3 regions of the Streptomyces sp. NPDC048185 genome follow, and region 3 is predicted to be linked to each of the others. Evidence: riboswitches for the same ligand, from Rfam matches in the RefSeq annotation. Region 3 holds a riboswitch; each other region holds the start of a gene.
The links. Region 3 has a riboswitch for thiamine pyrophosphate ahead of ACGF3H_RS25345 (thiamine ABC transporter substrate-binding protein). Riboswitches for the same ligand answer to the same signal wherever they lie in the genome.
Positions count from the first base shown of each region.

Region 1: it holds a riboswitch for thiamine pyrophosphate, as region 3 does, so the genes downstream of both, thiC (phosphomethylpyrimidine synthase ThiC) here and ACGF3H_RS25345 (thiamine ABC transporter substrate-binding protein) in region 3, are expected to answer to the same signal.
Region 2: it holds a riboswitch for thiamine pyrophosphate, as region 3 does, so the genes downstream of both, thiO (glycine oxidase ThiO) here and ACGF3H_RS25345 (thiamine ABC transporter substrate-binding protein) in region 3, are expected to answer to the same signal.

Region 1 is NZ_JBIDAN010000003.1:230,272-240,664, reverse strand. Features, by position in the region: gene ACGF3H_RS11605 (helix-turn-helix domain-containing protein) at 1-42, shown strand, start outside; gene ACGF3H_RS11600 (SsgA family sporulation/cell division regulator) at 142-579, shown strand; gene ACGF3H_RS11595 (YibE/F family protein) at 700-2,163, opposite strand; TPP riboswitch at 2,237-2,426, shown strand; gene thiC (phosphomethylpyrimidine synthase ThiC) at 2,419-4,230, shown strand; gene ACGF3H_RS11585 (VWA domain-containing protein) at 4,445-6,025, shown strand; gene ACGF3H_RS11580 (hypothetical protein) at 6,047-6,910, opposite strand; gene ACGF3H_RS11575 (metallophosphoesterase) at 7,091-8,197, opposite strand; gene ACGF3H_RS11570 (LacI family DNA-binding transcriptional regulator) at 8,447-9,559, opposite strand; gene hisC (histidinol-phosphate transaminase) at 9,960-10,393, shown strand, end outside.
Region 2 is NZ_JBIDAN010000001.1:358,057-368,449, reverse strand. Features, by position in the region: gene ACGF3H_RS01695 (thiazole synthase) at 160-957, opposite strand; gene thiS (sulfur carrier protein ThiS) at 961-1,161, opposite strand; gene thiO (glycine oxidase ThiO) at 1,158-2,369, opposite strand; TPP riboswitch at 2,367-2,478, opposite strand; gene ACGF3H_RS01680 (hypothetical protein) at 2,530-2,880, shown strand; gene ACGF3H_RS01675 (FAD-dependent oxidoreductase) at 2,913-4,154, shown strand; gene ACGF3H_RS01670 (Rv2175c family DNA-binding protein) at 4,221-4,586, shown strand; gene thiE (thiamine phosphate synthase) at 4,713-5,369, shown strand; gene metF (methylenetetrahydrofolate reductase [NAD(P)H]) at 5,492-6,415, shown strand; gene ACGF3H_RS01655 (hypothetical protein) at 6,472-7,422, shown strand; gene ACGF3H_RS01650 (NAD(P)/FAD-dependent oxidoreductase) at 7,463-8,953, opposite strand; gene ACGF3H_RS01645 (helix-turn-helix domain-containing protein) at 9,408-10,037, opposite strand; gene ACGF3H_RS01640 (SAV_6107 family HEPN domain-containing protein) at 10,224-10,393, shown strand, end outside.
Region 3 is NZ_JBIDAN010000009.1:115,275-125,667, forward strand. Features, by position in the region: gene ACGF3H_RS25315 (VOC family protein) at 1-209, shown strand, start outside; gene ACGF3H_RS25320 (LOG family protein) at 290-1,402, shown strand; gene ACGF3H_RS25325 (LAETG motif-containing sortase-dependent surface protein) at 1,549-2,259, shown strand; gene ACGF3H_RS25330 (maleylpyruvate isomerase family mycothiol-dependent enzyme) at 2,319-3,116, opposite strand; gene ACGF3H_RS25335 (ABC transporter ATP-binding protein) at 3,142-4,161, opposite strand; gene ACGF3H_RS25340 (iron ABC transporter permease) at 4,164-5,765, opposite strand; gene ACGF3H_RS25345 (thiamine ABC transporter substrate-binding protein) at 5,834-6,922, opposite strand; TPP riboswitch at 7,002-7,107, opposite strand; gene rlmN (23S rRNA (adenine(2503)-C(2))-methyltransferase RlmN) at 7,144-8,250, opposite strand; gene ACGF3H_RS25355 (hypothetical protein) at 8,318-8,464, shown strand; gene ACGF3H_RS25360 (SRPBCC family protein) at 8,511-8,957, shown strand; gene ACGF3H_RS25365 (cytochrome P450) at 9,049-10,251, shown strand; gene ACGF3H_RS25370 (MFS transporter) at 10,290-10,393, opposite strand, start outside.

The sequences.
Region 1 (10,393 bases), on a different contig from region 3:
GGCCGGCTTCTGGGGTCACTCGCGATCTCTATCAGTATCTGAAAACTCACTCCTTGTGATCTGGTGTGTACGTTGAGCAAGATGCCACCAGTGTAAGAGGTTTGATTCCCGGACAGTCGACGGCGAATGACGGGGTAGGCGATGGGCGAGTCCGTACAGGCAGAGGTCATGATGAGCTTTCTCGTGTCCGAGGAGCTCTCATTCCGCATCCCGGTGGAGCTGCGTTACCAGACGTGTGATCCCTACGCGGTGCGGCTGACCTTCCATCTGCCTGGCGATGCCCCGGTGACCTGGGCCTTCGGCCGGGAGTTGCTGGTCGACGGGGTGGGCACGCCGTGCGGCGACGGTGACGTGCGTATCGCACCCGTCGATCCCGGGCCGCTGGCCGAGGTGCTGATCCGTCTCCAGGTCGGCAGCGACCAGGCGCTGTTCCGCTCCTCGGCGGCGCCGCTCGTGGCGTTTCTGGACCGGACCGACAAGCTGGTGCCGCTGGGTCAGGAAGGCGCGCTCGCCGACTTCGACGCACACCTCGACGAGGCACTGGACCGCATCCTTGCGGAGGAGCAGAGCGCGGGCTGAACCGTTACGGCGACCAAGGCGGTGGCGTAACGCTTCGTCAGGTCGCCCGCCTCTGCAGTAACGGTTCTTCAGGTGAGGTGGCCGGTCGTGCGAGGGTGCCCCCGCACGGCCCCGGCCGACTCAGCGCTTGCGGCGGCGGCCCCGTCCACCACGCGCCGGTGCCACGGCACCGGGGTCCCGCGCGCCGGTCCGCCCTGCCGGACGGTCGGCCGAGACGACCAGGGCCGCGAGGGCGGTGGTGACCGGCACGGAGGCCACCAGGCCGATCGATCCCACCAGCGTGCGCACGATCTCCTCCGCGACCAGCTCACTGTTGGCAACCGTCCCCACGCTGCTCTGCGCGATCGAGAACAGCAGCAGCAGCGGCAGCGCGGCGCCCGCGTACGCGAGGACGAGGGTGTTGACGACGGAGGCGATGTGGTCGCGTCCGATGCGGATGCCCGCGCGGTACAGACCGCGCCAGCCCATCGTGCGATTGGCCTCGTGCAGCTCCCAGACCGCCGACGTCTGGGTGACCGTCACGTCGTCGAGGACACCGAGCGAGCCGATGATGACCCCGGCGAGCAGAAGGCCGCTCATGTCGATCGACGGATACAGGCCGTGGATCAGGCCGGTGTTGTCGTCCGTGTTGCCGGTGAGGGCGGCCCACCCGATGAACAGGGACCCCAGGACACCGATCAGCAGCAGCGAGACCAGGGTCCCGAGCACCGCAACGGAGGTTCGCGCCGACAGCCCGTGGCACAGATACAGCGCGATGAGCATGATGGCGCTGGCCCCGGTCACGGCCACGAGCAGCGGGTTCGAGCCCTGGAGGATGGCGGGCAGGATGAAGAAGTTGAGCAGCAGGAAGCTGATGGCCAGCGAGACCAGGGCCATCAGACCCCGCAGCCGGCCGACGACCACGACGGCGAGGGCGAAGATGCCCGCGAGCAGGGCCATCGGGAACCCGCGATCGATGTCGGTCACCGAGTACTGCAGGTCCTTCGGCGCGGAGGGCTCGTAGGCGACCACCACCTTCTGACCCTCGTGCAACTGGCGTGTCTGGTCCGGCTGCACGATCTCCGTGAAGGTGCGGCCCTTGTCCTTGCCGGTGTCGACACGGATCGTCGCCCGCTTGCAGTCGCCGTTCGCCTGCTGCACCGCGGAGGAGCCCTCGGCCGTGGACGTGTCGCCGGTCGGGGGAACGCCGGAGGCGTTGACGGACGTGCAGCTCAGCCTGTCCACCGTGGTGACCGTGGCCTGCTGTGTCTGCCGGTCGAAGCCGACTCCGGTGCGCTCGTGCGGTGGCGCACCGCCCGGCCAGAGCACGGCGAGCCCGACCACCACCGCCGCGGCGAAGGGAATGAGGACCGCCGCGATGACCTTCCGCAGGTGCCGGGAGACGGGCGCCGCGGGGCCGTGACCGTGTCCGTTCGAGTGACCGTGCCCCCCGCTGCCACCGTGTCCGCCGTTGCCGGTGCGCTCCTCACCGGCGGCGTACGGGCCGCCTGGGGCATGGCCTTCCGCTCGCCCGTCGCCTGCTTGCGCGCCCGGGCCGCGGCGAGGTTCGTGCGGCGGGTAGGGAGGGTGCTGGGTCGTGGTCACGGACCGATCATCGCAAGAGAACGAGGGGGGCCCTCTGTTCACCGCGCCCGGATTGACGCTAGCGTGGGGGCACCTTTGTACACGCGGGAGCTCGGAGCACCGGGCTGAGAGGGCGCTGACCTCCGTCCCTGCGATGTTTCACGGGAAACATCACCGAAGTCGAGTGATGTTGCCCACGAGGCGTCGTCAGACGGAAACCGCTGCGTCGACCGCTGAACCTGTTACCGGGTAATGCCGGCGTAGGGAGTAGGTCTCATGACCATCAAGGACGCACGCACGCCTGCCTCCACCCACAACTCCGTCGAGGCGGAGTCCGCGGAGGCCGGGAAGTCCATCGGCTGGCACAAGGCGTACGTCGAGGGCTCGCGCCCCGACCTGCGGGTGCCGGTCCGTCAGGTGCACCTCACCAACGGGCAGTCGGTCACGCTCTACGACACATCGGGCCCGTACACCGATCCACTCGTCGACACAGACGTCCGCAGGGGGCTGCCGCCGCTGCGGGAGAACTGGGTCATCGCCCGCGGCGACACGGAGGAGTACGCGGGCCGCCCCGTCCGTCCCGAGGACGACGGGATCAAGCACACCTCACCGCGCGGTGGCCTGCGCAATCTGGACGCGGTCTTCCCCGGGCGTCCGCGTCAGCCGCGCCGGGGCAGGAACGGCACGGCGGTGACGCAGCTCGCGTACGCACGCCGGGGTGAGATCACGCCCGAGATGGAGTACGTGGCCGTCCGGGAGAACGTCTCGCCGGAGGTGGTCCGTGAGGAGATCGCCGCCGGGCGGGCCGTGCTGCCGGCCAACGTCAACCACCCGGAGATCGAGCCGATGATCATCGGCAAGCGGTTCCTGGTGAAGGTGAACGCCAACATCGGCAACTCGGCGGTGACCTCCTCCATCGAGGAGGAGGTCGAGAAGATGACCTGGGCGACCCGCTGGGGCGCCGACACGGTCATGGACCTGTCCACCGGTCGCAACATCCACACCACCCGCGAGTGGGTGCTCCGCAACTCCCCCGTGCCCATCGGCACCGTGCCGCTCTACCAGGCCCTGGAGAAGGTCGACGGCAGGGCCGAGGACCTGACCTGGGAGGTCTACAAGGACACGGTGATCGAACAGGCCGAGCAGGGCGTGGACTACATGACGGTCCACGCGGGCGTCCGGCTGGCCTACGTACCGCTCACCGCGAACCGCAAGACCGGCATCGTCTCGCGCGGCGGCTCGATCATGGCGGCCTGGTGCCTGGCGCACCACAAGGAGTCGTTCCTGTACGAGAACTTCGAGGAGCTCTGCGAGATCCTCGCCGCGTACGACGTCACGTACTCCCTCGGCGACGGCCTGCGACCGGGATCGATCGCGGACGCCAACGACGAGGCGCAGTTCGCCGAGCTGCGCACGCTCGGGGAACTCAACCGGATCGCCAAGCGTTTCCACGTACAGACCATGATCGAAGGCCCGGGGCACGTCCCGATGCACAAGATCAAGGAGAACATCGACCTTCAGCAGGAGATCTGCGATGAAGCTCCGTTCTATACGCTCGGCCCGCTGACGACGGACGTCGCACCGGCGTACGACCACATCACCTCCGGCATCGGTGCCGCGATGATCGCCTGGTGGGGCACGGCCATGCTCTGCTATGTCACGCCCAAGGAGCACCTGGGCCTGCCCAACCGTGACGACGTCAAGACCGGCGTCATCACCTACAAGATCGCCGCCCATGCCGCCGACCTCGCCAAGGGTCATCCGGGTGCGCAGCAGTGGGACGACGCGCTGTCGGACGCCCGTTTCGAATTCCGGTGGGAGGACCAGTTCAACCTGGCCCTCGACCCGGACACGGCACGGGAGTTCCACGACGAGACGCTGCCGGCCGAGCCCGCCAAGACGGCTCACTTCTGCTCGATGTGCGGGCCGAAGTTCTGCTCGATGAAGATCAGCCAGGACATCAACGAGCGGTTCGGTGGTGCGGCCGCCGCCGGAGCGTCTCCCGACGAGATCGCCGAGGGCATGCTGCAGAAGTCGAAGGAGTTCGCCGCCGGCGGGAACCGGGTGTATCTCCCGCTGGCCGACTGACACCGGGCCCCGGACGCACGCCGGGCGGTCCCTCGCCGGGCCGCCCGGCGTCATGAGGCGGGCCGGTCCCTGCGGCCGTTGCTGGTCGCCCTGTAGGCGACCGGTGCCGAATTGCAGCGCCTGCATCCCGGCGAAGGCCCGGGAGAGCGGAAGCAGGGCGGACCACCGGGCCCGACCTCTCCCCTCGGGGGCTCCGCCTCGGCAGACTGGGCCCATGACAGCCTCATCCCTGAGCAAGGGCGCCAATCTCGCCGTCGACTCCCCCGCGGTGTGTGTCGCACTGAGCTGGTCCGCCGGGCCGGGTGTGCCCGAGGTCGACGCCTCGGCGCTGCTGCTCACCTCGGCGGGACGCGTACGGGACGACGGCGACTTCGTCTTCTACAACCAGCCCCGGCACGCGTCCGGCGCGGTGCGGCACCTGGGGAAGGAGTCCGGGTCCGGGCCTGCTTCCGGAGCCATGACCGACAGCGTCGAGGTGGACCTGCACGCGCTGGAACCCGGCGTCGAGCGCATCGTCCTGTGCGCCTCCTCCGACGGCGGGACCTTCGGCCGGGTGCCGGGACTGTCGCTGCGGCTGCTGGACGCGGCCACCCGGACCGAGCTGGCCCGCTTCGACATGACGGCCGGTTCCGAGACCGCTCTGGTCGGCGGCGAGCTGTACCTGCGCCAGGGGCAGTGGAAGTTCCGGGCCGTCGGCCAGGGCTACGCCAGCGGACTCGCCGGTCTGGCCACCGACTTCGGCATCACCGTCGACGACGCTCCGACCGCCGTGCCCCCGACCGCCGTGTCCCCGGCCACCGTGTCCCCGGCCACCGTGTCCCCGACCGCCGTGTCCCCGACCGCCGTGTCCCCGACCGCCGTGTCCCCGGCCACCGTGTCCCCGGCCACCGTGGCCCCGCCCGCCCCGACGCCTCCCGTCACGCACGCCCCGCCCCCGCAGCCGGTTCCCCCGGTGCCGCCGGGTCTCTCCACGCCGTCCGCTCCGCCGGCCCCGCCCGCACCGGTGCCCCCGTCGGCGGCGGCGCCCGGCCCCCGGCTCACCAAGGGCGAAGAGCGCCTCCCCGTCGACATGCGCAAGCGGCTGTCCCTGCGCAAGGAGCAGGTCGCGGTCAGCCTGCGCAAGCACGGCGCCTCCGGTGTCACCGCGCGCGTCGTCCTGGTCCTGGACGCCTCCGGGTCCATGTCCTTCCTGTACTCCAAGGGCGTGGTGGCCGATGTGGTGGAACGCATGGCGGCCGTCGCCGCGCAGCTGGACGACGACGGCGAGATGCAGGCCTGGACCTTCGCGTCGAACCCGGCACGCCTGCCCGACCTGCGGCTGGGCGACCTCCCCGAGTGGCTGCGGCTGCACGTGCGGGTGGGGGAGGTGGGCCTCTTCCGCCGGGGAAGGAAGAAGGGGCTGCACGCCGACCAGGTCGACATGCGGGACGTCGGCATCCAGAACGAGGAGCAGAAGGTGATCGCCGAGGTCCGGGCCTTCGTCCGGGACAACCCGGCGCAGGCACCGACGCTGGTGCTGTTCTTCTCCGACGGCGGCGTCTACCGCAACAGCGAGATCGAGCGGGAGCTGCGGGAGGCGGTGGAGGAGCCGGTCTTCTGGCAGTTCGTGGGCCTCGGCCGGTCCAACTACGGGGTGCTCGAGCGGTTCGACACCCTGCCCGGCCGCCGCGTGGACAACGTCGGCTTCTTCGCGGTGGACGACATCGGCATCGTCCCCGACCAGGAGCTGTACGACCGCCTGCTGTCCGAGTTCCCCTCCTGGATCACCGCCGCCGGCCGGGCGGGCATTCTCTGACGTGCCCGCCCCGGCCGGTGGCTATTCCGGCCGGTGTTCCGGGCCGCCGAAGTCCGGGCTGCTGTAGTCCGGACTCGAGTAGCTCGGGCGCGGACTCTCCTGGCCGTCGCCGGGGCTCGTGAACCCCGGTCGGTCGTAGCCCAGGTGCGGCATCCGGCTCGCCGGTGCCGCCGGTCCCGTGCGGTGCAGCGCGACCGCCGCGTTCGGATCGGTGAGCGCCTCCCGCAGGAAGGGCAGGATGCCGCGCTCGAGCAGGGCGTCGTGCCAGGCTTCCCGGGCCCGGGTCACCTCCCCGTCGAGTTCGCCGTAGCGGCCGGACTCGGCGAAGGGCCGGTTGCGCAGTGCGGTGAGCAGCAGCCCCACGCCTGCGACGAGGACGGCGACGGCGGTCACACCACCGAACACCCATCCCGTGGTGAGCATGGTCCGGGCGAACGCCTGCCCCGGGTCGATCATCCTCAGGACGTAGCCGACGAGCAGGAAGATCGCCGCTGCCGTGCCGGCCAGGACGGGTGCCAGGACGGCGACGACCGCGACCGCACCCGCGCCGGCCTCGGCGGCCTCCCCGACGGTCGCGGCGAGACCCATCGCGCCCGTGCCCGGCTCGTCGGAGCCGGAGTCACGCGCGGACGACGAGGCGTTCGGCGCCGGACGACGCAGTTCCTCGCGGACCTTCACGTAGTGCTGGTACTCGGTGGTGGCCGCCGCCGTGATCAGTGCGGTGGCGTTGAGTGCCATGGTGCGCAGTTGTTCGGCGTTGAGCCGCTGTCCGACAGCGGCCAGTTCCGGGCGGTGTGGTGCGGAGCGCAGCGCCTCGTCGAGGACCCGCTCGTACTCCTGGCGGTCCTCGTTCGACAGATGCTGCGGAACGCTGTTCATGTGCATCCCCCGATGCTCCGTAGGGCTTGGGGCTCGCATGCCAACGAGCCGTCGGGCAGAAACGGAGGGGAGCCTGCTACGGATAAGCCGATGGTAGAGCGGTCACGGCGCGCGGTGACAGGGGGTTTCCAGAAATTGGGTGCCGGCCTGCGGGACCGGCGCCCGGGAAATAACGCCGGTGAACGGTCAGGCGTCCAACGGGAGTTGCTGGACCAGCAGCTTTCCGGCCATGGTCACGCCGCCGTCCATGGCGATGGCCAGCCCGTCCGCGTAGACGTGCGGCCCCTCGACCGCGGTACGGGTGTCGTCCTCGCCGTCCTCGGAGCCGACCTCGCCCAGGAGGTAGGGGATGGGGCTGTGGCCGTGGACGATGCGCGTGCCGCCGTAGGTGTCCAGCAGCGAGCGCACGGCGTCCGCGCCGCCCTCGTCGCGGAAGGAGAAGCGCTTGGTGAGCTTGCGGAACAGGTCCCACACCTCTTCCGCGTCGTTGCGCGTGAGCGTCTCGCGGACGGTGTCGTTGACCTCCTCGATGGAGCGGCCGTAGTCGAGGTAGGTGGTGGTGTCGGAGTGGACGAGGAGGTGGCCGTCGACCTCCTCGAGTGCGTCGAGGCGGGCCATCCACTGCAGGTGGTGGTCCTGGAGCCGGTCCATGTCGGTCTTCTGGCCGCCGTTGAGCAGCCAGGCCGCCTGGAAGGTGGCGGTGCCGGCGCCGGAGTTGACGGGGGTGTCGCCGAACCGCTTGGCCCCGAGGAGCAGCAGCTCGTGGTTCCCCATGAGCGCCTTGCAGTAGCCGCCGGCCGCGGCGGCCTCGGCGGACAGCCGCATCACGAGGTCGATGACGCCGATGCCGTCCGGGCCGCGGTCGGTGAAGTCGCCGAGGAACCACAGGCGGGAGGTGCCCGCGCACCACTGGCCGGAGGCGTCGACGAGGCCCTTCTCCTGGAGGGCGGCGACCAGCTGGTCGAGGTAGCCGTGCACGTCGCCGACGACGAACAGGGGCCCCTGCCCTGTGGCGGGCTGCGCCGCCGGGACCGCCTCGGGGTCGACGGTCACCTGGACCGTGTCACCCCTGCGGATGACGGGCAGATCGCGCTGCGTGGGCGTGTACCCCTCCGGATAGGCGTCCTCGTAGCCCTTCTCGGAGGGGGGAGCGGGATTGCCCGCGTGTGTGCCGGCGGCGGCGTACGGAGCGGCCTCGTGGACGTACGCGGGCACCCGGAAGTCGCGCACCGTCGCCGTCCGCTCCACCTCGGGTCCCTGACCGGCCCCCTGAGTCATCGACCCCTCCACCATCGCGCCGCATCTGCACCGCTTCGGACTGCCTGGTCGCAGCGGCCCGCGGTGTGTGGGCCCATCATAGGAATGCGGATCGCTCTGTGTGATGACCCAGGGGTGGTGAATCAGAGCAGGACTCCGGTTCACCGCGGCATTCGCCCCGTTTGGGGCGGGCTTCGCCCGTCCGTGACGTCGGCGTGATTTCACCGTACGGGGCGTGCCGGGCGGGCGTTCCTCCGCAGGGGCCCCGTCCCGCCGGCCCGGCCCCTACTCGCGCTCGGGCGACCGCGGCGGGCTGATCGTCGTCCGGGGCGGGCGGCGCTGCGACGAGGTCCGCACGATCAGCTCCGTCGGTATCACCTGCTCGACCGTCTGGTCGGAGTCGAGGCCCTCGATGGCGTCGATGAGGAGCTGGATCACCGCCGTGCCGATGCGGCGGGGCTTCAGCGACAGGGTGGTGACGGGCGGCTCGGTGCTGGCGTACACCGTGGACTCGCTGCAGCAGACGATCAGCAGGTCCTCCGGGACGCGCAGACCGTAGCGGCGGGCGGCGGCGAGGAGGTCGGTGCCGTTCGGGTCGAACAGGCCGTACACGGCGTCGGGCCGGTCGGGCCGGGCGAGCAGCCGGTCGGCGGCCACCGCCCCCGCGCACGGATCGTGGGCCGGGTAGGCCTCGTAGACCGGGTCCTGTCCGACACGCTCGCACCAGTGCAGATAGGCCGTGGTCGACAGGTGGGTGTAGGTGTCCGTCGTGGTGCCGGTGAGCAGGCCGATCCGGCGGGCGCCGGCGGCGGCCAAGTGGTCGAGGATGCCGAGCACCGCGGCCTCGTGGTCGTTGTCGACCCACGCGGTGACGGGAAGAGCGCCGGCCGGGCGGCCGTCGGAGACGACCGGTAACCCCTGCCGGACCAGTTCGCTGACGACCGGGTCCTGGTCGGACGGGTCGATGACGACCGTGCCGTCCAGCGCGACGTTGGACCACACGTCGTGGCGGGAGGTCGCCGGGAGGATCACGAGGGCGTAGCCGCGGGCGAGCGCGGCGGAGGTGGCGGCACGCGCCATCTCGGCGAAGTACGCGAACTCGGTGAAGGTGAAAGGTTCATTCCCGTACGTCGTCACGGTCAGGCCGATGAGTCCCGACTTGCCGGTGCGGAGCGTACGGGCGGCGGCCGACGGCCGGTACCCCAGCCGGTCGGCCACCTCACGGACATGGCGCCGGGTGGCATCCGGGAGTCGGCCCTTGCCGTTGAGGGCGTCGGAGACGGTCGTGATGGATACTCCGGCGGCGGCGGCCACGTCTCTGATGCCCGCCCGGCCCGGCCGGCTGCCTCGACGTGAGGTTTCCGCGCGGCTCACCTGGTGCTTCCCTGCTGCTGTCATGGCGAGCCGATAGTAGGGCTCATGCGGCGGGGTAGGGCGGACGCATATGCACGCGTTGACAGGCACGATTCTCCATGATCATTAACTGGTAACAGGCTTGGAAACCAAGGAAGTTGTCGGTCGTCGACCCAGTACCCGTCGTGTGGGCCAGCAGGGGCCTGCCGACTGGCCGATGTTGCGAAGAGGTCTCAACTCACCTGCACGAGGGATGCGCGCCACGGCGCGAGCCACCGGCGCATAGATATATGTGCAGCGCGCCCCCCGAATCGTGCGCCTTCGTGTGCTGGTGCCCATGATGCCGATGTGACGGAGGAGGCCTGACCGCCCCTATACGCAGCGGCGCCGAATCCTCATAAGGTGAGAAGTATTCGATGTGGTGGTGGTCACGAGGAGGACTGCGGTGAGCGAGACGAGCCCCAAGCTGCGCGCCGAGCTGGAGGGTATTCCCACCTACAAGCCGGGCAAGCCCGCCGCGGCGGACGGGCCGGTGGCCTACAAGCTGTCCTCCAACGAGAACCCGTACCCGCCGCTGCCGGGGGTGATGGACACGGTCGCCGCCGCTGCCGGGTCCTTCAACCGGTACCCGGACATGGCCTGCACGGCCCTGATGAACGAGCTGGCGGAACGGTTCGGCGTCCCCGTCTCCCACCTGGCCACCGGGACCGGGTCGGTCGGTGTGGCGCAGCAGCTGCTCCAGGCGACCTCCGGCCCCGGCGACGAGGTGATCTACGCCTGGCGCTCCTTCGAGGCGTACCCGATCATCACGCAGATCAGCGGTGCGACGTCCGTGAAGGTGCCGCTGACGCCGGGCGATGTGCACGACCTGGACGCCAT
Region 2 (10,393 bases), on a different contig from region 3:
CGGTCGTCCAGCCCCGTCACGGCGGTACTGAAGCGCACCTGTGACGCTTCCCACCCACCGCACGCCGCCGACGGCGCCCGGCCCCCACGGGCGAGGTCCACCTTTTGTCCGACGGGAAACGGGTGATGCGCGGGTGGGAGAACGAGCGACACCGCGGGGTCACCGGAAAGCGGGCCGCTCCGGATCCAGCACCGCCAGGCCCTCCGCGGGAGACGACGCCTCCGCGAAGTGCCGCCGCGGAATCCGCCCGGCCCGGCGCGCCAGCCGCCCCGCCTCCACCGCCGCGCGCATCGCGCCGGCCATCAGCACCGGCTCCTGCGCCCGCGTCACCGCCGAGGCGAGCATCACGCCCGCACACCCCAGCTCCATCGCCAGCGCCACGTCCGACGCCGTACCGGCCCCCGCGTCCAGGATCACCGGCACGCGCGCGTGCTCCACGATCAGCTGGAAGTTGTGCGGGTTGCGGATGCCGAGCCCGGACCCGATCGGCGACCCGAGCGGCATGATCGCCGCGCACCCGACGTCCTCCAGCTTCCGGGCCAGGACCGGGTCGTCGTTCGTGTACGGCAGCACCGTGAAGCCGTCGTCCACCAGCGTCTCCGCGGCGTCCAGCAGCTCGATCGGGTCCGGCAGGAGGGTGCGCTCGTCGGCGATGACCTCCAGTTTGACCAGGTCCGTGCCGAGGGCCTCGCGGGCGAGGCGGGCGGTGAGGACGGCCTCCCCCGCGGTGAAGCAGCCGGCCGTGTTCGGCAGCACCCGGATGCCGAGCTTCTCCAGGACCGACAGCACCGACCCGTGCACGGACGGGTCCACCCGGCGCATCGCGACGGTCGTCAGCTCGGTCCCTGACGCCACCAGCGCGTGCTCCAGCACGTCCAGGCTGGGGGCGCCGCCGGTGCCCATGATCAGGCGGGACGTGTAGGCCGTACCGCCGAGGAGGAAGGGATCGTCGGCCATGGGTCAGCCTCCTTGGACGGCGGTGAGGACTTCGACGCGGTCGCCGTCGGACAGCGCGGTGGCGGACCACTGCGCGCGCGGGACGACGGTCTCGTTCAGGGCGGCGGCCACGCCGGACGGCGCCGCGGTGAGCGTGCCCACCAGGGCGTCCAGGGCCGTGCCGGGAGCCACCTCGCGCGGCTCCCCGTTGACGGAGATGTTCATGCGGTCTGCTCCGTGAGGACGGTCTGCTGCGAGAGTGCGGGGGCGGCGCCGAAGCGCCGGGGAGTGAAGGGACGGGCCTCCTCCGGCAGCTCCCCGGTGGTCAGGACGTGCGCCATGACGTCACCGGTGACCGGGGTCAGCAGCACGCCGTTGCGGTAGTGGCCGGTGGCCAGCAGGAGCCCCTCGAGTCCGGTCGGGCCGAGCAGCGGGGCGTTGTCGGGGGAGCCGGGGCGCAGGCCCGCGCGGGTCTCCGTCAGGGGCAGCTCGGTGATGCCGGGGACCAGCTCGTGGGCGTCGCGCAGCAGCTCGTAGACACCGCCCGCGGTCACCGTCGTGTCCCAGCCCAGCTCCTCGCTGGTGGCGCCGACGACCAGCTCGCCGCTCTCCCGGGGCACCAGGTAGAGGGGGTTGCCGCGCACCACGGCCCGCACCGTCCGGCTCAGCAGCGGCCCGTGCGCCCGCGGCATGGTCAGGCGCAGCACCTGGCCCTTCACCGGCCGCACCGCGGGCAGCACGGCCTCCGGCACGCCCGCCAGGCGCCCGCTCAGGCTGCCCCCGGCCAGCACCACTTGCCCGGCCTCCAGCACCGAGCCGCCGGCCGTGACGACGCCGGTCGCCCGGTCCCCGGCGACCGCGAGCCGGTCGGCCCACACCCGGTGGAAGACCACACCCGCGCGCTCGCAGGCGGCCACCAGCGCGCCGGCCAGCCGCCGGGGGTCGATCTGGTGGTCGCCGTCCACCCGCAGCCCCCCGCGCACGCCCGGCGCCAGCATCGGCTCCAGACGCCGGCACTCGCGCCCCGACAGCCACTCGGACTCCAGCCCCGAGCGCTCCTGCAGCGCGTGCAGCTCCCGCAGGTGGGCGCGGTCGTCGGCGTCCAGCGCGACGGCCAGGGTGCCGCAGCGGCGGTAACCGAGGTCGTGGCCCGTCAGGTCGGTCAGCTCGGCGGCGAACTCCGGATAGCGGCGGGCCGAGGCGAGGTTCAGCCCGAGCAGCGTCTGCTCGCCGTAGTGCAGTTCCGTGACGGCGGCCAGCATCCCGGCGGCCACCTGGGCGGCGCCGCCGCCCGGCTCGGGGTCCACGAGAGCCGTGGCGAGCCCGCGCTGCGCGGACCGCCAGGCCGTGACCAGGCCGATGATCCCGCCGCCCACGACGAGGACGTCGGACGTGCGGGGTGGTACGGACGGTGCGATCGATGGGGACGGCATGGGCGTCCAGCCCCTCCCTTCGCCGGCATGACCCGGATCAGGTTCGTACGGTCGGAGGCCGCCAGCCTCCCTCTCAGCCCGGTGCGTCCGGGCTCCCGCGAGTGCTTTACGTTGGCCACCCTAGCCCGCACCACGCCGAACTCGTAAGGGAGCCTCCACCGTGGCCCGTTCGCTCGACGGTCTCGTCCTCGCCCCGGTCGCCGACCAGGCCCCCGGCCAGGTGGGGACCCGCACCCGGTTCACCTACCACGAGGAGGACGGCGAGGTCTGGGCCGAGTACACGGGTGGCGACGTCGTCCGCGGCCGGCTGGTGGGCACCCGCGCGGGCGACCGGCTCGACTTCCGGTACGTACAGCTCAGGACCGACGGCAGCACGTCGTCGGGGCACTGCGTGTCCACGGTCGTCGACCTGCCCGACGGGCGGGTGCGGCTGGAGGAGACCTGGGAATGGGAGTCGCGGCAGGGCAGCGGTACGAGCGTTGTGGAGGAGATCACCGCGCACGAGGACTGACCGGCGAATTGCCGGGTGTCTAAGGTGATCAGGTGAACGAGCAGACGCAGGAGCGGGGAGCGGACGCGGAGCGTCGCGTGGTCGTCGTCGGTGCGGGCATGGCGGGCGTGCAGACCGCGGTCGCCCTGCGCGAACAGGGCTTCACCGGCACCGTTACGCTGATCGGCGCCGAACCCCACCAGCCGTACGACCGCCCCCCGCTGTCCAAGGCCGTCCTGCTCGGCACGGCCGAGGGCTCCGCCTTCGACGTCGACTTCGAGGCGCTCGGCATCGAGCTGCGGCTCGGCTGCGAGGCGCTGCGCCTGCGCCCCGGCGCGCACGTCCTGGACACCTCCGCCGGGCCCGTGCCCTACGACGTCCTCGTCGTCGCGACCGGCGCCGAACCGGTCCGGCTGCCCGGTGCCGAGGGCGTCCCCGGCGTCCACCTGCTGCGCACCCTGGACGACGCCGAGCGGCTGCGCCCGGTGCTGGCCCGGCAGCACGACATCGTGGTCGTCGGCGCGGGCTGGATCGGCGCCGAGTTCGCCACCGCCGCGCGCGAGGCGGGCTGCGCGGTGACCGTCGTGGAGGCCGCCGGCCGGCCGCTCGCCGGCGCGGTGCCCGCCGAGGTCGCCGCCCCCATGACCGCCTGGTACGCCGACGCGGGCGCCGAACTGCGCACCCACGCGCGCGTGGAGCGCGTCGAGCCCGGTCACGTCGTCCTCGACGACGGCTCGCGGCTGCCCGCCGGTGCCGTCGTCGTCGGCATCGGCGCCCGCCCCGCCACCGCCTGGCTCGCCGGTTCCGGCGTCGAGCTCGGCGCGCACGGCGAGATCCTGGCCGACGACCGCCTGCGCACCTCCGTGCCCGACGTCCACGCGGTCGGCGACTGCGCCTCCTTCCCCTCCGGCCGCTACGGCGAGCGCCTGCTCGTCCACCACTGGGACAACGCCCTCCAGGGCCCGCGCACGGTCGCCGCCGACATCGTCGGCGCCGCCACCGGCGAGGCCCCGGCGGTGTACGACCCGGTGCCGTACTTCTGGTCCGAGCAGTTCGGCCGGTTCGTCCAGTACGCGGGCCATCACACGGCCGCGGACACCACGCTGTGGCGCGGCGACCCCTCCGGTGCCGCCTGGACGGTCTGCTGGCTGCGCGACGAGCGGCTGATCGCGCTGCTGGCGGTGGGCCGGCCCCGGGACCTGGCCCAGGGCAGGCGGCTGATCGAGGCGGGCGCCAGGATGGACCCGCGGCTGCTCGCCGACCCCGCGCGGCCGCTCAAGGCGGCGACGGCGTAGTCCGCCGTCGGCGGGTTGGGCCGGGTCCGGCTTCCGACTGTCAGTGCCAGATGGCAGGCTGGAGACGTGACCGAGATTGACGCAAAGATCGATGCTCTCGTACCCGCCTGGCTCACCGTCCCCGACATCGCCGAGATGCTCGGCGTCGAGGTGACCCGCGTGCGGCAGCTGATCAAGGAAGGCCAGCTCATCGCCGTACGCCGTGGCGAGAACCGAGCGCTGCACGTCCCGGCGGCCTTCATCGACGGGGACAAGGTCGTCAAGGGCCTGGTCGGGACCCTGACCCTGCTCCGGGACGACGGCTTCACGGTCGAGGAGATGCTCGAGTGGCTCTTCACGCCCGACCCGACCCTGCCCGGCACCCCCGCGCAGGCGCTGAGCGAGAATCGCGGCACGGAGGTGAAGCGCCGCGCCCAGGCGCTCGCCGTCTGACCTGACACCGCCCGGCGTACGGGCCGCGACACCCGCGGTCCGTACGCCACGGCCGCCACCGGCGCGGCCGTCTGCCACGCGCCGCCCGCCGCGGCCCGTACGTCACCGATCTGGGGGGACACACGCATGTCCGAGACCGCCGCCACCGCACGAGCCCGGCTCGCCGACGCCCGGCTCTACCTGTGCACGGACGCCCGCAGGAGCCAGGGCGACCTGCCCGAGTTCCTGGACGCGGTGCTGGCCGGCGGCGTCGACATCGTCCAGCTGCGCGACAAGGGCATGGAGGCCGCCGAGGAGCTGGAGCACCTGGAGGTCTTCGCCGAGGCCTGCGCCCGCCACGGCAAGCTCCTCGCGGTCAACGACCGGGCGGACGTCGCCCACGCCGCCGGCGCCGGCGTGCTGCACCTCGGACAGGGCGACCTGCCGGTGCCCGCCGCCCGCGCGATCCTCGGCGACGACGTCCTCGTCGGCCGCTCCACGCACGCCGAGTCCGAGGCCGCCGCGGCCGCCGCGCAGGAGGGCGTGGACTACTTCTGCACCGGCCCGTGCTGGCCGACCCCCACCAAGCCCGGCCGGCACGCGCCCGGCCTCGACCTGGTCCGGTACACCGCGTCCCTCGGCACCGACCGCCCCTGGTTCGCCATCGGCGGCATCGACCTCGGCAACCTCGACGAGGTGCTGGACGCGGGCGCCCGCCGGGTCGTCGTCGTCCGCGCCGTCACCGCGGCGGACGACCCCGGCGCGGCGGCGGCCGAGTTCGCGAAGCGCCTGCGCCAGGCGTAGGCAGCGACCGTTCCGTGCGGTTGCCGTGGGCATGTGTCCAAGGGATGGACAACAAGTCGACAATACGGACAAATCTCCCGCATCCGGTTGGGAGGCCGCCACTCCCTGGCTAACCTGCCCGTATGGCCCTCGGAACCGCATCCACCAGGACTGATCGCGCACGCACCGTGCGGGACATCCTCGCCGCCGGCAAGACGACGTACTCGTTCGAGTTCTCCGCGCCGAAGACGCCCAAGGGCGAGAGGAACCTGTGGAGTGCGCTCCGGAGGGTGGAGGCGGTCGCCCCCGACTTCGTCTCCGTGACCTACGGCGCGGGCGGCTCCACCCGCGCGGGCACGGTCAAGGAGACCGAGCAGATCGTCGCCGACACGACCCTGACCCCGGTCGCCCACCTCACCGCGGTCGACCACTCCGTCGCGGAGCTGCGCAACATCATCGGCCAGTACGCCGACGCGGGGATCCGCAACATGCTGGCCGTGCGGGGCGACCCGCCCGGCGACCCGACGGCCGACTGGGTCCCGCACCCCGAGGGCCTCACGTACGCCGCCGAGCTGGTCAGGCTGATCAAGGAGTCGGGCGACTTCTGCGTGGGCGTGGCCGCCTTCCCGGAGATGCACCCGCGCTCCGCGGACTGGGACACCGACGTGACGCACTTCGTCGACAAGTGCCGGGCCGGCGCCGACTACGCGATCACGCAGATGTTCTTCCAGCCCGAGTCGTACCTGCGCCTGCGGGACCGGGTCGCCGCGGCCGGCTGCGACACCCCGGTCATCCCCGAGGTCATGCCGGTGACGAGTGTGAAGATGCTGGAGAGGTTGCCGAAACTCAGCAACGCCTCGTTCCCGGCCGAGCTGAAAGAGCGCATCCTCGCGGCACAGGACGATCCGGCGGCTGTACGCTCCATTGGCATCGAGTTCGCCACGGAGTTCTGCGCACGGCTGCTGGCCGAGGGTGTGCCCGGACTGCACTTCATCACGCTCAACAACTCCACGGCGACGCTGGAAATCTACGAGAACCTGGGCCTGCACCACCCCCCGCGGGCCTAGACCGGCCGCACGTATTTGCGACACACTGCGTAACGGCCACTGGGAGAGGGGCGTACATGGGCTGGACGGTCCTCTACATCGCGTTCGGCATCGTCGCGCTGTGGCTGCTCGGTGAGGTGCTGCTGCAGTACAAGGCGCGGCTGCGCTGGCGGCTGCTCGCCTTCGGCGGGTTCGCCTGCGTGGTGGCCGGTGTGCTGATGTCGAACGTGCTCGTCATCGGACTGGGCGCGGCGGCCTTCGCCGTCGGCCAGACCTACGTCACCCTGTCGTTCCGCCGCGGCTTCGAGGCCGGATGGGCAGTCAACGCCCCGGCGGGCCTGGTGGGCGGCAAGCGCCGCCCCGAACGGAGGCGCCGGGAACCGACGTTGGAGGTCTCCGGCCTGGAGGCGGAGGACACCCCCGCCGGCATCCCCGAGGACCGCGCGCAGGACCACGACGGCCTGGCCCACGACGGCCTGACCCACGGTCACGACGACTACGACCGGGACGACGTGTTCACCCCGGCCCGCCCCGCCGAGACCACCGCCGTCTACGCGCCGCAGCCCATGCCGGACGACACCGGTGCGTACGGCGTGTACGGCGACGGCTACGGCCAGGACCAGCAGACGCCGGTCACCCAGGGTGCCGACCAGTCCTACGCCTACGACTACTCCGGCTACGGCCAGCAGGGCTACGGCTACGACAACGGCCAGCAGCAGTACGCCGCCTACTCCGACCCGTACATCGGCACCCACACCTACGGCGGCGGGTCGTACGACACCGGCGGCTACGACACCACCGGCACGGCGCAGTACGACCCGCAGGGCTACGGGCAGGGCCAGTACCCCGGCGGCACGCCCGGGGGCTACGGCGGCGAGACCCCGCCCGGCGGGGTGTGGGTGCCGCAGCAGCGCACCGGCGACGATCCCTACGGCGGCGAACTCCCGCCGGAGCAGGCCTATCCGTACCAGGACAACGGCCGGCCGCAGGGCCCGAGTCAGGGGTACGACGAGCAGTACCGCTTCTGACGCCACCCGGGCCCGGTCACGGGCCCGGCCGTCCGCCCGGTCACTGCGAGCCCCGGAACTCCGGTCCCTCCACGACGAGTCCGGCCACCAGCGCGCCCGACATGCCCGCGTGCGGCAGCCCACCGCCGGGGTGCGACCAGCCGCCCACCGTGAACAGCCCCGCGAGAGCCGTGCTGTTGCCCGCGTGCAGCAGCCGGCCGTCCGCCGCCGCCAGCGCCGGGGCCGGCACCGCGCCGCCCGCCGCACCCGTCTGAGCCGCGATGTCGGCCGGGGTGCGCACCTCCTGCCACACAAGACGGTCACGCAGCCCCGGCACCACCCGCTCGGCGACGGCGACTAGACGCTCGGCGCAGCCCTCCGCGTCGGTACCCGCGGGCACCACCGACGTGAGCGTGACCGCTTCGTGGTCCGGACCGGGAACCAGCCCCGGGTCGTCGGGCCGCAGGACCGTGACGGTCGGCCCCGCGGGCACACCCGGCGCGGCACCGAACAGGGAGTCCAGCTCGCCCGCGCGGTCCCGGGCGTGCACCACCGTCCGGTGCGCCGTGCCCTCGGGGCGGGCGCCCCGCAGCGCCAGCAGCACCGTGACCCGGCTCGCCGCCACGCGCTGCGGCGGAACCTCACCCGCGGCGCGCACCACCGTGTCCCCGGCGAGGCGGTCCAGCACGCCCGGTGCCACACCGGCGACCACGAACTCGGCCTCGGCCGCCTCACCGCCGGCCAGCTCCACGCCCGCCACCCGGCCGTCCTTCTCGACGATCCCCGTGACCTCGGTGTCGAAGCGGAACTCGACCCGGCGGTCCCGGCACCGCTCGTACACCGCCCGCGCCAGCTCCCGCAGACCGCCCCGCACGTACCACATGCCGAAGGCGTGCTCCATGTACGCCAGCACGGCCGCGTTGGCCGGGACGGTCCGCGGGTCGAGGCCGTGCGCCAGCGCGTGGCTCTCCAGCAGGGCGGTGAGCCGGGCGTCCCGCAGCTCCCAGGCGGCGACCTCGGCGAGCGTGCCCGCCCGGCGGGTGCGCAGCAGCCGCTTGTGGGGGACCGCCGGATAGGGCTCGCGTTCGGCCAGCACCTGCCAGTCGGGCCACAGGGGCTCCTCGAGGAGCGGCCGGCGGGTGCGGTCCCACCCTTCCCGGGCCCGCACCAGGAAGTCGCCCCAGCGCTGTCCGGCGGGCGGGCCGAGCGCCTCGTCCAGGGCGGCGACCACGCCCGCCCGCGAGGCGTTCGGCAGGGAGACCTCCGCGCCGTCCGCGAACACGTGCCGTGACGACGGGTCGACCTGGACCAGCTCGACGCGGGACTCCAGCGGCTCCTTGCCGGTCTTGACGAACAGGTCCCGCCAGACCGCGGGCAGGGGCAGCAGACCCGGGCCGGTGTCGAAGGAGAAACCGTCCCGCTCGAAGCGGCGCACCGCCCCGCCGTACGTCCCGGTCCGCTCGTACACCGCCACCCGGTGGCCCGCGACGGCCAGCCGGGCGGCAGCCGCCATCGCGCCCATCCCGGCGCCGATCACCGCAATCCGTGCCATGCCAGGGACTTTATCCGCCACCGGCGACAGCACGGCCCGAGGGGCCGAGAGGGCCCCGGGGCGCCGCTGAGTACCCCGACGGGCGTGCGGGTGACCGGCCGGTGCCGCGCCCCGGTGGGCACGGGTGCGCAGGGCTGAGTACCCGTACCTAGCCGGGGAGATGAGTACGCGCGCGGATGGGGCCCGGCCCGCGATGACGAGAGAGTAAGGGCACGGAGAGGGGCACGGCTCCGGTACCGGCGGCACGGGGCGCCGGAACGGGAGCCGGGCCCGCGATCCGTCCTTCCGCCGGCCGCGGCCGGCGGGAGCGAGGCACGGGGGATCCCGGGGGACGACCGAGAACGGGGGCCCACCGGGGGATGTACGGGGGAGCAGGAGAAGGCGCCGGTCCGGCAGTGGCCCGCGGGGGACGCGGCCACCGCCGGACCGGCGTCCTCCGTGTCGGGCCCGCCCCTCAGCGGCGGCCGCTCACCCGCCCCTGGAGCAGCCGGGACAGGGCCGCGTGCACCTCGTCGAGGGACCGCTCCGGCTGGAACGACTTCCAGTCCAGCGCCGCGACCAGGACCATGCCGACCAGCGCCGCCGCGGTCAGCGGTACGTCGATCTCCTCGCTGAACTCACCGCTGTCCACCCCGTCGCGCAGCACGCCCTCCACCACGGCGACGGCCTGCTGCCGGACCACCAGCAACGTGGACTGCCAGGCCCGGTTGGTCCGCCACAGCTCGGCCACGTAGAGCTGGGTGAAGGCGGGATAGCGGTCGATGAAGACGAGCCCGGCGCGGATCATCGCGTCCAGGGCGTCGACCCGGCCCCGGCCCTCCCGCGCCGCGCCCTCCGCCGCCTCCCGCAGCGAGGCCGTCAGGAGCCCGACGCCGTGCCGCAGCAGCTCCTCGAAGAGGACGGACTTGCTGGCGAAGTTGTAGTAGACCGTGCCCTTCGCGACGCCGGCGCGCTCGGCGATCTCGTCCACGGTGGTGGCGGAGAAGCCCTGCTCGGCGATGAGGGTGACGGCCGCCTCGTAGAGCTTCTGCCGGGTGGCTTCGCGCCGGCTGCCGCCCCGCGAGGAGGTGCTGCTGCTTTCCATGGTCCCGATTCTCACAGCACCCTGCCGGCGGCCGTGACCGCAGGGCCCGGGCACCCACCCGGCCTCGAACGCGCGATCGCATCAAAAGGCCAGGTCGGAACGGATTGTCAGTGGCATACCGCACGATGGGCACATACGGCACCTCCTGCCCGGACGTGCCGTCACGGAGACGACAGGAGGATCGTCATGGCCCACTCGTCCGCAGCCGCCGCCCGGCGGCCCCGCGCAGCCGGCCCTGCCCCCTCACTGAACGGCCCGGCGAGCGACGTGCACCCCGTGCTCCGCCGGGCATCCGCCCCGCCCGCCGCCCTCGACCTGCTCGCCCAGGCCCGCGCCGGACTGGAGCAGGCCGGCGT
Region 3 (10,393 bases):
ACTCGACGAGGTCCAGCGAGGTGCTGATCGCGCTGAGCGCGGAGAGCCGCGAGAAGGTCGACGAGCTGGTGGAGAAGGCGGTCGCCGCGGGCGGTTCGGTCTCCGGCGAGACCCAGGACCACGGCTTCATGTACGGCCGGGCCTTCGACGACCTCGACGGCCACACCTGGGAGGTCATGTGGATGGACCCGGCGGTCGTCGAGGGCTGACCGGGACGCGGACCTAGCATGGGCGGGTGGATCAGACACCCGCCCAGCCCCAGTCGCCGTCCCCGTCCCCGTCCCCGTCCCTGGCACAGTCCCACCACGCCTCGCACGACCGGGAGATAGAGACCCTCGCGGAGTTCGACGAGGTCGTCTCCGCGCACGGCACCCTCGCCCACCACCGCGTCCAAGCGGTCGACCTGACGGGCCGTACGGACGCCCTCCTCGCCGCGGACCTCACGGGCGCCGTCTTCCTCGGCTGCCCGATGACCCCCGAGGCGGCCGCCCGGGTGCGCGCCACCGGGGCCCTGGTCTTCCCGCCCGTGCCCGGTCTGCCCTTCGACCCGTACCGCGGACACGTCTACTCCCCCGACGAGTTGTACGCCTCCCTCGACGCCGGTTACGAGGCGACGCCGGACGCGCTGGCCTACGACTGGTTCCAGCACACCAAGGCGGACGGGGACGTGTTCGCGTCCATGCTGCGCGCGATACACGACGACGCGGTCTCGGACGCGGTCGACGAACTCCTCGCCGGAGCACGGGTGGTGGGCGTGATGGGCGGCCACGCCATGGCCCGCGGCACCGACGCCTACGCGGGCGCCGCGCGTCTGGGGCGCGAACTGACCCGCGCCGGGTTCACGGTGGCCACGGGCGGCGGTCCGGGTGCGATGGAGGCCGCCAACCTCGGTGCGTACGCGGCCCCGTTCCGCGACGGCATGCTGGACGACGCGATGCTGATCCTCGCGAAGGTCACCTCGTTCACGCCGTCGGTCACCGACTGGGCGCGCTCCGCCTTCGAGGTGCGCGAGCGCTGGCCCGGGGGCGGCTCCTCGGTCGGCATCCCGACGTGGTTCTACGGCCACGAGCCGCCGAACGCCTTCGCGGCGCACATCGCCAAGTACTTCGCCAACGCCACCCGCGAGGACGGCCTGCTGGCGCGCTCGTCCGCGGGCGTGGTGTTCCTGCCGGGAGCCGCCGGCACCGTCCAGGAGATCTTCGACAACGCGACGCCGAACTACTACGAGTCGCGGGGCGAGCCCACCCCCATGGTGCTCGTGGACCGGGCGCACTGGACGCGGACGCTGCCGGCCTGGCCACTGCTGACGTCGCTGGCCGAGGGGCGCGCCATGGAGGCCCGGATCGCGCTGGTGGACAGGATCGAGGAGGCTCCCGAGGCGCTGAAACGTCTCGGCGGTTAATAAGACGGCAAAGCCAACGCCCCTGACAGGCATATGCGTTGACACTGCTTATGCACCGCTTATAAACCAGTGAGGCTCCTGGGTGTGCCGATGACGTCGGCCCCCCTCTCCACCCCCCGCATCCGCGCTTCCCGTAAAGGAAAAACGTGGCAGTCCTGTCCATACTCAGCCGCACGGCGTCCCGCCGTAGCGTCCGCGCCCTCGGCGTCGCCTCGGCCACCGCGGCCCTCGCGATCGGTGCCGCCGGCAACGCCTTCGCCTGCAACATCGGCGAGTTCTCCGCCGCCGCCACGTGCGCCGGCGACAAGGGAGTCATCACCGTCACCGACGTGGACCCCGCCGGCATCCCCGCCACCGTCACCGTGTACCTGGAGAACAACGGCGGGGACGCGCAGAAGATCGACGAGCAGGTCGTCAAGGGCTCCCGCGAGGGCAGCACCATCACCTTCGCCGCGGACTGGAAGCCGAACGCCGAGTACCGCATCCACGTCAAGGCCGGCGGCTACGTCGACGAGGACATCAAGCCGAACCTCGTGACCCCGGCGACCGCCTGCAAGACCGAGGACACACCGTCCCCGACCCCGTCGCAGAGCTCGTCCGCCCCGGCCGAGGAGACCGGGACGCCGACTCCGGTCCCGACGCCGTCGGCCCCCGCCGCCTCGCCGAGCGAGAGCACCGCACCGGCGGCCGTGCCGAGCAGCGCCCCGTCCCCGGCGGCCGGTAAGTCCAACCTCGCCGAGACCGGTGCGAACTCCAACACCGGCATGATCGTCGGCATCGCGGCGGCCCTCGTCGTCGTCGGTGGCGGCGCGGTCTTCTTCGGCCTGCGTCGTCGCGGGGCGAACGGCAGCCGCTGACGCCCGTAGGCACCGTGCGAACGTGGCCCGTCCCCGGCCGGGGGCGGGCCACCGCCGTGTCAGCCGAACGAGGCCCGTTCCAGCCAGAAGTCCAGCAACTCCCGCTCGCCGAGCACCTCGAGACCGGGGGCGTCCAGCGGGAGTCTGCGGTAGAAGGCGAGCAGGACGTCCGTGAGGGGCCCCCGAAGAGCGACGGCCGCCTTCTCGTGGCCACGACGCCAGGTGAAGCCGTCCTCACCGAGCTCGATCAGCCACTCCGCGTTCAGCTCCGGGGCCGCATCGGTGGCGTGCAGATGGAGGGCGCTGCCCGGCCCGCGCAGTTCGTTCGCCTCGGGGTCCGTGCCGGTCCGCTGCACGAACGACACGATCTCCAGCCATTCGTCGATCGCGTCGGCGGCCACCTCCGGCGCGACCCGGTAGGGCTGTCCGGCGGTGAGCACGGCGTCCGCGCGGTGGACGGTGACCTCGTGCGTCATCCGGCGCGCCCAGAAGCCCGCGTCGTGCCGCCCGCCCCACGTCCACACCTTCGCGTCCGGCCCGGCCTCGCGCAGCGCGCCGACGACCGCCTCGCCCGACTCCGCCAGCCAGGCGTCCAGCGCGGCGGCATCGCCCCGGCCGTCGGGACCGGCGGAGCCCGGCACCTCTTCGTCGGGGAGGTTCTCCTGGGCCCGGGTGCGCACCAGCAGACCCGCCCAGCGCAGCGCCCCGCCCGTGTGCCGGACCAGGTCCTCCAGCGACCAGTCCGGGCAGGTCGGGACGGTGGCGGTCAGGTCGGTGCCCGAGGTCACCAGGCCCCTCAACTGGCCGACCTGGTGGGCTATCTCGTCGCAGTAGCGCTCGTGTGCCAGTGGCGTCATGCCCCGCATCCTAGGAGCGGGACGATCAGCCGAGCACCACGATTTCCGCCCCGTCGAACTCCACCCCGACCGTGTCCCCGACCTCGGGAGCCGCCCGCAGCGCGCACGCCGCCTCCAGGCGCGGCGCGTCCCCGGGTTGCAGGTGGACGGCGACATGGGTGCCGCGGAAGGTGCGGGCGGCGACCGTGCAGCGCAGCCCGGCGTCGGCGGCCACGATCCTGACCCCGGCGGGCCGCACCAGCACGGTCCGCCTGCCCTGGGGCGCGTCCTCGGGCACCGGCACCTTGCCCCAGGGGGTGGCCGCGACCTGGCCGGTGACGGTCGCGTCGACCACGTTGTCGAAGCCGAGGAAGCGGGCCACGAAGGCGTCCGCAGGCCGCTGCCACACCTGGAGCGGTGTGCCCTCCTGGGCGATCCGGCCGTCCCGCATCACCACCACCCGGTCGGCCAGCGCGAAGGCCTCCGACTGGTCGTGCGTCACGGCGAGCACGGTGGTGCCCAACAGGCTGAACAACTCCCGCAGTTCCACCACCAGCCGCTCCCGCAGCGAGCGGTCGAGCTGGCCGAGCGGCTCGTCCAGCATCAGCAGCCGGGGCCGGGGCGCGAGGGCGCGGGCGAGCGCGACCCGCTGCTGCTCACCGCCGGAGAGCGCGGCGACGGACCGGCGGGCGGCACCCGGCAGCCCGACCAGCTCCAGCAGCTCCCGTACGTCCTGCTCCTGCCGGGACCGCGACGCCCCGCGCATCCGCGGCCCGAAGGCGATGTTCCCGGCCACGTCCCGCTGCGGGAACAGCTGGTGGTCCTGGAACATCAGCCCCACCTCGCGCTTGTGCGCGGGCACTCCGGACTGGTCGCGCCCGTCCAGCGCCACCCGCCCGGCGTCCAGCCGCTGCAAACCGGCGACCGCGCGCAGCAGCGTCGACTTGCCGCTGCCGCTGGGTCCCAGCACGCACACGACCTCGTGCTCGGCGACATCCAGGTCGACGGCGTCGAGCACGGCCCGTCCACCGAAGCGGACGGTCGCCTCCCGCAGACTCAGCAGCATCGCTAGAACTCCCCGCTCCGGTCGGTCCGCAGCCGCTCCAGCACAACCAGGGCCACGGCGCACACCACCATCAGAATCGTCGACAGGGCCATCGCCTGCCCGTAGTTCATGTCACCGGGCCGCCCCAGCAGCCGGGCCACGGCGACCGGCAGCGTCGGATTGTCGGGCCGCGCGATGAACACGGTCGCGCCGAACTCCCCCAGCGACACCGCGAAGGCGAACCCGGCCGCGATCAGCAGCGCCCGCCGCACCATCGGCAGGTCGACCTCCCGCCACACCCGCCACGGTGACGCCCCGAGCACCGCCGCCGCCTCGCGCAGCCGCACGTCCACCGCCCGCAGCACCGGCAGCATGGTCCGTACGACGAAGGGGACGCCTACCAGCGCCTGGGCGAGCGGCACCAGGATCCAGGAGGACCTGAGGTCCAGCGGCGGCTCGTCCAGCGCGATCAGGAACCCGAAGCCGACCGTCACGGCGGACACGCCGAGCGGCAGCATCAGCAGCGCGTCGAAGCCCCGCACCAGGCGGCCCGCGTCCCGTCGGGTCAGCGCGGCCGCCGCCAGCCCGCCGACGACCACGGCGACGGCGGTGGCGGCGAGGGCGTACTCGAGGGAGTTGCCGACCGCCTCGATCGGCGGGACGAGGAAGGTGCCGCCGTCCTCGTGGGTCAGCGCCCGGTAGTACCCGAGGCCGCCGGGCCCGAACGAGCGCTGGACCAGCACGGCGAGCGGCAGCACGACGAGGACGGCGACGGTGACGAGCACGCCCGCGAGCAGTGCCCACTGCCCGGCTCCGCGCGGGCGGCGTGCGGTGCGGGCGGCGTCCACGAGCCGCAGGGCCGTCTCGCGCCGCCGGACCGTCCAGGCGTGCACGGCGAGGATGGCGCAGACCGCCGCGAACTGGATCAGCGTGAGCACGGCGGCGGTGGACAGGTCGAAGACGTGCGAGGTCTGCCGGTAGATCTCCACCTCCAGGGTGGAGAAGGTGGGTCCGCCGAGGATCTGGACGACGCCGAAGGAGGTGAAGGTGAACAGGAACACCATCAGCGCGGCGGCGGCCACGGCGGGCGCGAGCGCCGGCAGGGTGACCCGCCGCCAGGCCCGCAGGGGGGACGCGCCGAGCATCCGCGCCGCTTCCTCCTGGCGCGGGTCGAGCTGGGCCCACAGCCCGCCGACGGTGCGCACGACGACGGCGTAGTTGAAGAAGACGTGCGCGAGCAGGATGGCCCACACGGTGGTGTCCAGCCGTACGCCCCACAGCTCGTCGAGCAGTCCGCCCCGCCCGACGAGCGCCAGGAACGCGGTGCCCACCACGACCGTCGGCAGCACGAACGGCACGGTCACCACCGCCCGCAGCACCTGCTTGCCGGGGAAGTCGAGGCGGGCGAAGACATACGCGCCGGGCAGGGCGACCAGCAGCGTGAGCGCCGTGGAGGCGAGCGCCTGCCAGGTGGTGAACCACAGCACGTGCCGGACGTCGGACTGGGCCAGGACGTCCCCGATCCGCCCGAACCGCCAGACTCCGTCGACCTCCAGTCCACGCGCGACGATCGCGGCGACGGGGTAGGCGAAGAAGACCGCGAAGAACGCGACGGGGCCGGCCATCAGGGCCAGCCGCGCCGCGCTCCCGCGCCGCCGGGCACCGGTGGCGCGGGCGGCCTTGGTCGCGTCGGTCACTTCAGGAGGAGCGAGGTCCACGACTTGACCCACTGGTCACGGTTGTCGGCGATCTTCTGCGGGTCCAGGGTCTGCGGGTTCTTCGCCTGCGGCCCGTACTTCACGAACTCCGGCGGCACCTGCGCGGCCTCCCGCACCGGGTAGACGAACATGTTCAGCGGCATGTCGTCCTGGAACTTCTTGCTGACCAGGAAGTCCAGCAGCGCCTTGCCGCCCTCGGTGTTCTTCGCGTTGCTCAGCAGGCCCGCGTACTCGACCTGGCGGAAGCAGGTGCCGGTGGCGACGCCCGTGGGCGCGGTGTCCGGCTTCGGGTCGGCGTAGATCACCTCGGCGGGCGGCGAGGAGGCGTAGGAGACGACGAGCGGGCGGTCGCCCTTGGCCTTCTTGCCGCCGGACGAGCCGGAGAACTCCTCGTTGTACGCCTGTTCCCAGCTGTCGACGACCTTGACGCCGTTGGCCTTCAGCTTCTTCCAGTACGCCTCCCAGCCGTCGTCGCCGTACTTGGCGGCGGTGCCCAGCAGGAAGCCGAGACCGGGCGAGGAGCTGCCGGCGTCCTCGGTGACGAGGAGGTTCTTGTACGCGGGCTCGGCGAGGTCGTCGAGGGAGTCGGGCGGGCTCAGCTTGTGCTCGCTGAAGTACGCCTTGTCGTAGTTGACGCAGATGTCACCGGTGTCGACGGGCGTGACGCGGTGCTTGTCCTGGTCGACCCGGTACTCGGGGAGGATCATGTCGGAGCCCTTGGGCTCGTACGACTGGAACAGGCCGTTGTCGAGGGCGCGGGACAGCAGCGTGTTGTCGACGCCGAAGAAGACGTCGCCCTGCGGATTGTCCTTGGTGAGGACGGCCTTGTTGACGGCCTGCCCGGCGTCGCCGTCCTCGAGGACCCGGACCTTGTAGCCGGAGCTCTTCTCGAAGTCCGCGATGACGCTCTTGGACGCGGCCCACGAGTCGTGGCTGACGAGGGTCACGGTTCTGGAGCCGCCGGACCCCTGGTCGTCGCCGTCGGACGACGATCCGCAGGCGGCCAGGCCGCCGACGAGGCCGAGCCCGACGGCCAGGACACTGGCCTTCTTGGTGATGCTCACGGAATTCCTCCTGGGTGACCAGGAGAAGACGCGGCCCCGCCCGGGACCCCTGGCGAGGTTCCCGGGCAGGGCGCAACAGCTCGAGTGATGACCGATCTCCCTACCCAGAATGACCTGGGCCAGGTTCGGAGGGTCTGCGGCCGGTGCCGCACTCTCAGCGCTGTGGCGCTCCCCTGTCGGAATATGAAGATGTCTGAAAATGCGGATGTACGCCGGTCAGATTACCGCTCGCTCGCGGCGAGCTGACCACACGCCCCGTCGATCTCCTGCCCACGAGTGTCCCGGATGGTCACCGGCACACCGTGCGCCTCGATCGCCGCGACGAACGCCTTCTCGTCCTCGGGCCGCGAGGCGGTCCACTTCGAGCCCGGCGTCGGGTTGAGCGGGATGAGGTTGACGTGCACCGGCTTGCCCTTGAGCATCCGCCCGAGCCGGTCGCCGCGCCACGCCTGGTCGTTGATGTCCCGGATCAGCGCGTACTCGATGGACAGCCGGCGTCCGGACTTCGCCGCGTACTCGAACCCCGCGTCGAGCACCTCGCGCACCTGCCAGCGGGTGTTCACGGGGACGAGGGTGTCGCGCAGCTCGTCGTCGGGGGCGTGCAGGGAGATCGCGAGGCGGCACTTGAAGCCCTCGTCGGCGAAGCGGTGGATCGCCGGGACCAGGCCGACCGTGGAGACGGTGATCCCGCGCTGCGACAGCCCCAGTCCGTCGGGCTCGGGGTCGGTGAGCCGGCGGATGGCCCCCACGACACGGTTGTAGTTGGCGAGGGGCTCGCCCATCCCCATGAACACAATGTTGCTCAGCCGCGCCGGCCCGCCGGGAACCTCGCCGTCCCGGAGCGCCCGCATGCCGTCCACGATCTGGTGCACGATCTCGGCGGTGGACAGGTTCCGGTCGAGGCCCGCCTGCCCGGTGGCGCAGAAGGGACAGTTCATGCCGCAGCCGGCCTGGGAGCTGATGCACATGGTGACCCGGTCCGGGTAGCGCATGAGCACGGACTCGACGAGCGTCCCGTCGAACAGCTTCCACAGCGTCTTGCGGGTGGTGCCCTGGTCGGTCGACAGATGCCGGACGACCGACATCAGCTCGGGCAGCAGCGCCTCCCGCAGCCCCTGGCGCGAACCGGCGGGGATGTCGGTCCACTGCTCGGGGTCGTGCGCGTACCGCGCGAAGTAGTGCTGCGAGAGCTGCTTCGCACGGAACGGCTTCTCACCGATCGCGGCGACGGCCTCCTTGCGCTCGGCAGGCGTGAGATCGGCGAGATGCCGCGGCGGCTTCTTGGCTCCGCGCGGGGCGACGAATGTGAGTTCTCCGGGCTTAGGCATGACCTCCCCAGTGTCGCAGATCCAATCGGGTGCCCCGCCGGGCGAGCTGAGCGGAGGTGCGTGGAACATGGCAGGGCTCCCGATCGGCGTGGCGTCGGCCGGCGTGGACGTGGCCGGCGGGTGTCGGCTCACCTGTCTGGGCTTGCCGGACTGCGCGGGCGGTGCGGTCGGCGTGAGGCTGGAGGCCGAACCGCGTCGAGCCGAGGAGTGGTGAGTCCCCACGCCCTGGGTTCAGCTGCCCGTCCTCCAGGAGCGTGCCCATGGCCCGGAACCGCTGTCTGATCCTGAGCTCGCCGTCCGAAGTCTGGGACCTGCTGTCCGACGGCCACCGCTACGGCGAGTGGGTGACGGGGACGCAGCGGATCCTCGCCGCGGACCCGCACTGGCCGGAGGTGGGCGCCCGGCTGAAGGTGCGGGTCGGCGCGGGCGCCGTGACGCTCGACGACACGTGCGTCGTCCGCATCTGCGAGCCGCGCCGCCGCCTGGAACTGGAGGCGAAGGCAGAGCCCTTCGGCGCGGCCCGCATCGCCATGAAGCTGACCCCCTGGGGCGAGCACACCCTCTTCACCCTGGACTGGCACGCGCTCCGGGGCCCCGGCACCCGCATGCACGGGCTGCCCGTGGACTACTTCGTCTCGGTCCGCAACGGCATGATGCTGACGAAGCTGGCCCGGATCGCGGTGCGCGAGCACGACGCGCGCGTCTGAGGCGACTCCCCGGCCGCGTTTGCCGCCAAGGCGCCCGGGGTGTGTCCTGAGGGAGGACGCACGGCCCAGCGACGGGGGACGGGTGGTGACGGTGACGGGACGGCCCGCTCTGTTCGACGAGGCGATGCTCGCCGACCCCTACACGCGCTACGCGCGCCTGCGCGAGACCGACCCCGTGTCCTACGACTCCCGTGTCGGTGCGTGGATCGTCACCCGGTACGCCGACGTGGAGCGGGTGCTCCGGGACCCGTCCTTCTCCTCGGTGATCACGCTCGACACCTCGGCCGGGTCCCGGGACACCCTGCGGCACCTGTACGCCTTCGTCCACTCCAGCCTGGTCTTCTCCGACCCGCCCGACCACACCCGGCTGCGCTCGCTGGTGAGCCGCGCCTTCACCCCGGCGAGCGTGGGCCGGCTGCGGCCGTGGATCGAGGAGACCGTCGACCGGCTCCTCAACACGGTGGAGCCCCGGGGCCGCATGGACTTCGTCGCCGATGTCGCCGCTCCCCTTCCGCTGAGCGTCCTGGCCGGGGTGCTCGGCATGTCGCTCGACCCCGGCGGCCGGCGCCGGCTCAAGGCGGCCTGCGACGACTTCCTGCTGCCGTTCGGGCGTGATCCGGCCACCCTGACCGACGAGGAGACGGCGCGGGCCGCGCGGGCCGGCGACCACCTGGCCGAGGCGGTGCGCGACGCCCTCGCGCAGGGCGCCGCCCGGCCCGAGAGCCTGCTGGCCACCCTCGCCGGCGCCTCCGAGGACGGGGACCGCCTCAGCCACGAGGAGCTGTTCGCCTCTGTGGTGCTCTTCCTCATCGCCGGCCACGAGAACCTCACGAGCCTGCTGTCCAACGGCCTGGTCGTGCTGCTGGACCACCCCGGCCAACTGGGGGTGCTGTGCGCCGACCCCTCGCTGTGGCCCGTCGCGGTGCGCGAGCTGCTGCGGATCGTGGCGCCCAACCAGTTCATCCGCCGGGTGGCCACCGAGGACGTCCGCGTCGGTGACGCCGAGCTGCGTGCGGGCGATGCGGTCCTGCTGGTGCTGGCCGCCGCCTGCCGGGACCCGGAGGTCTACCCGGACCCCGACCGCTTCGACATCGGCCGTCCACGGGAGTGGCCGATCGCCCTGGGACGCGGCATCCACTACTGCGTCGGTGGACCGCTCGCCCAGCTGGAGGCCGAGACGGTGTTCGCCCGTCTCTTCGCCAGGCTGCCCCGGCTGCGTCTGGCGGCGGACCGGGTGGAGTACGTACCCAACTTCAACGTCCGGCTCGTCGCCCGCCTGCCCGTGGTGTGGTGACGCACGGCCCGCCCCGGAGGTCCGGCGGGTGCCCTTCCTCACGCCCGGCGGGGCGACGGCACCAGCCCTCGGGCGGCAAGCCGGCGGCTGATCAGCGCCGCCAGGACGGACGCAGCGAGGATGATCGTGCCGCCGGTGCGCA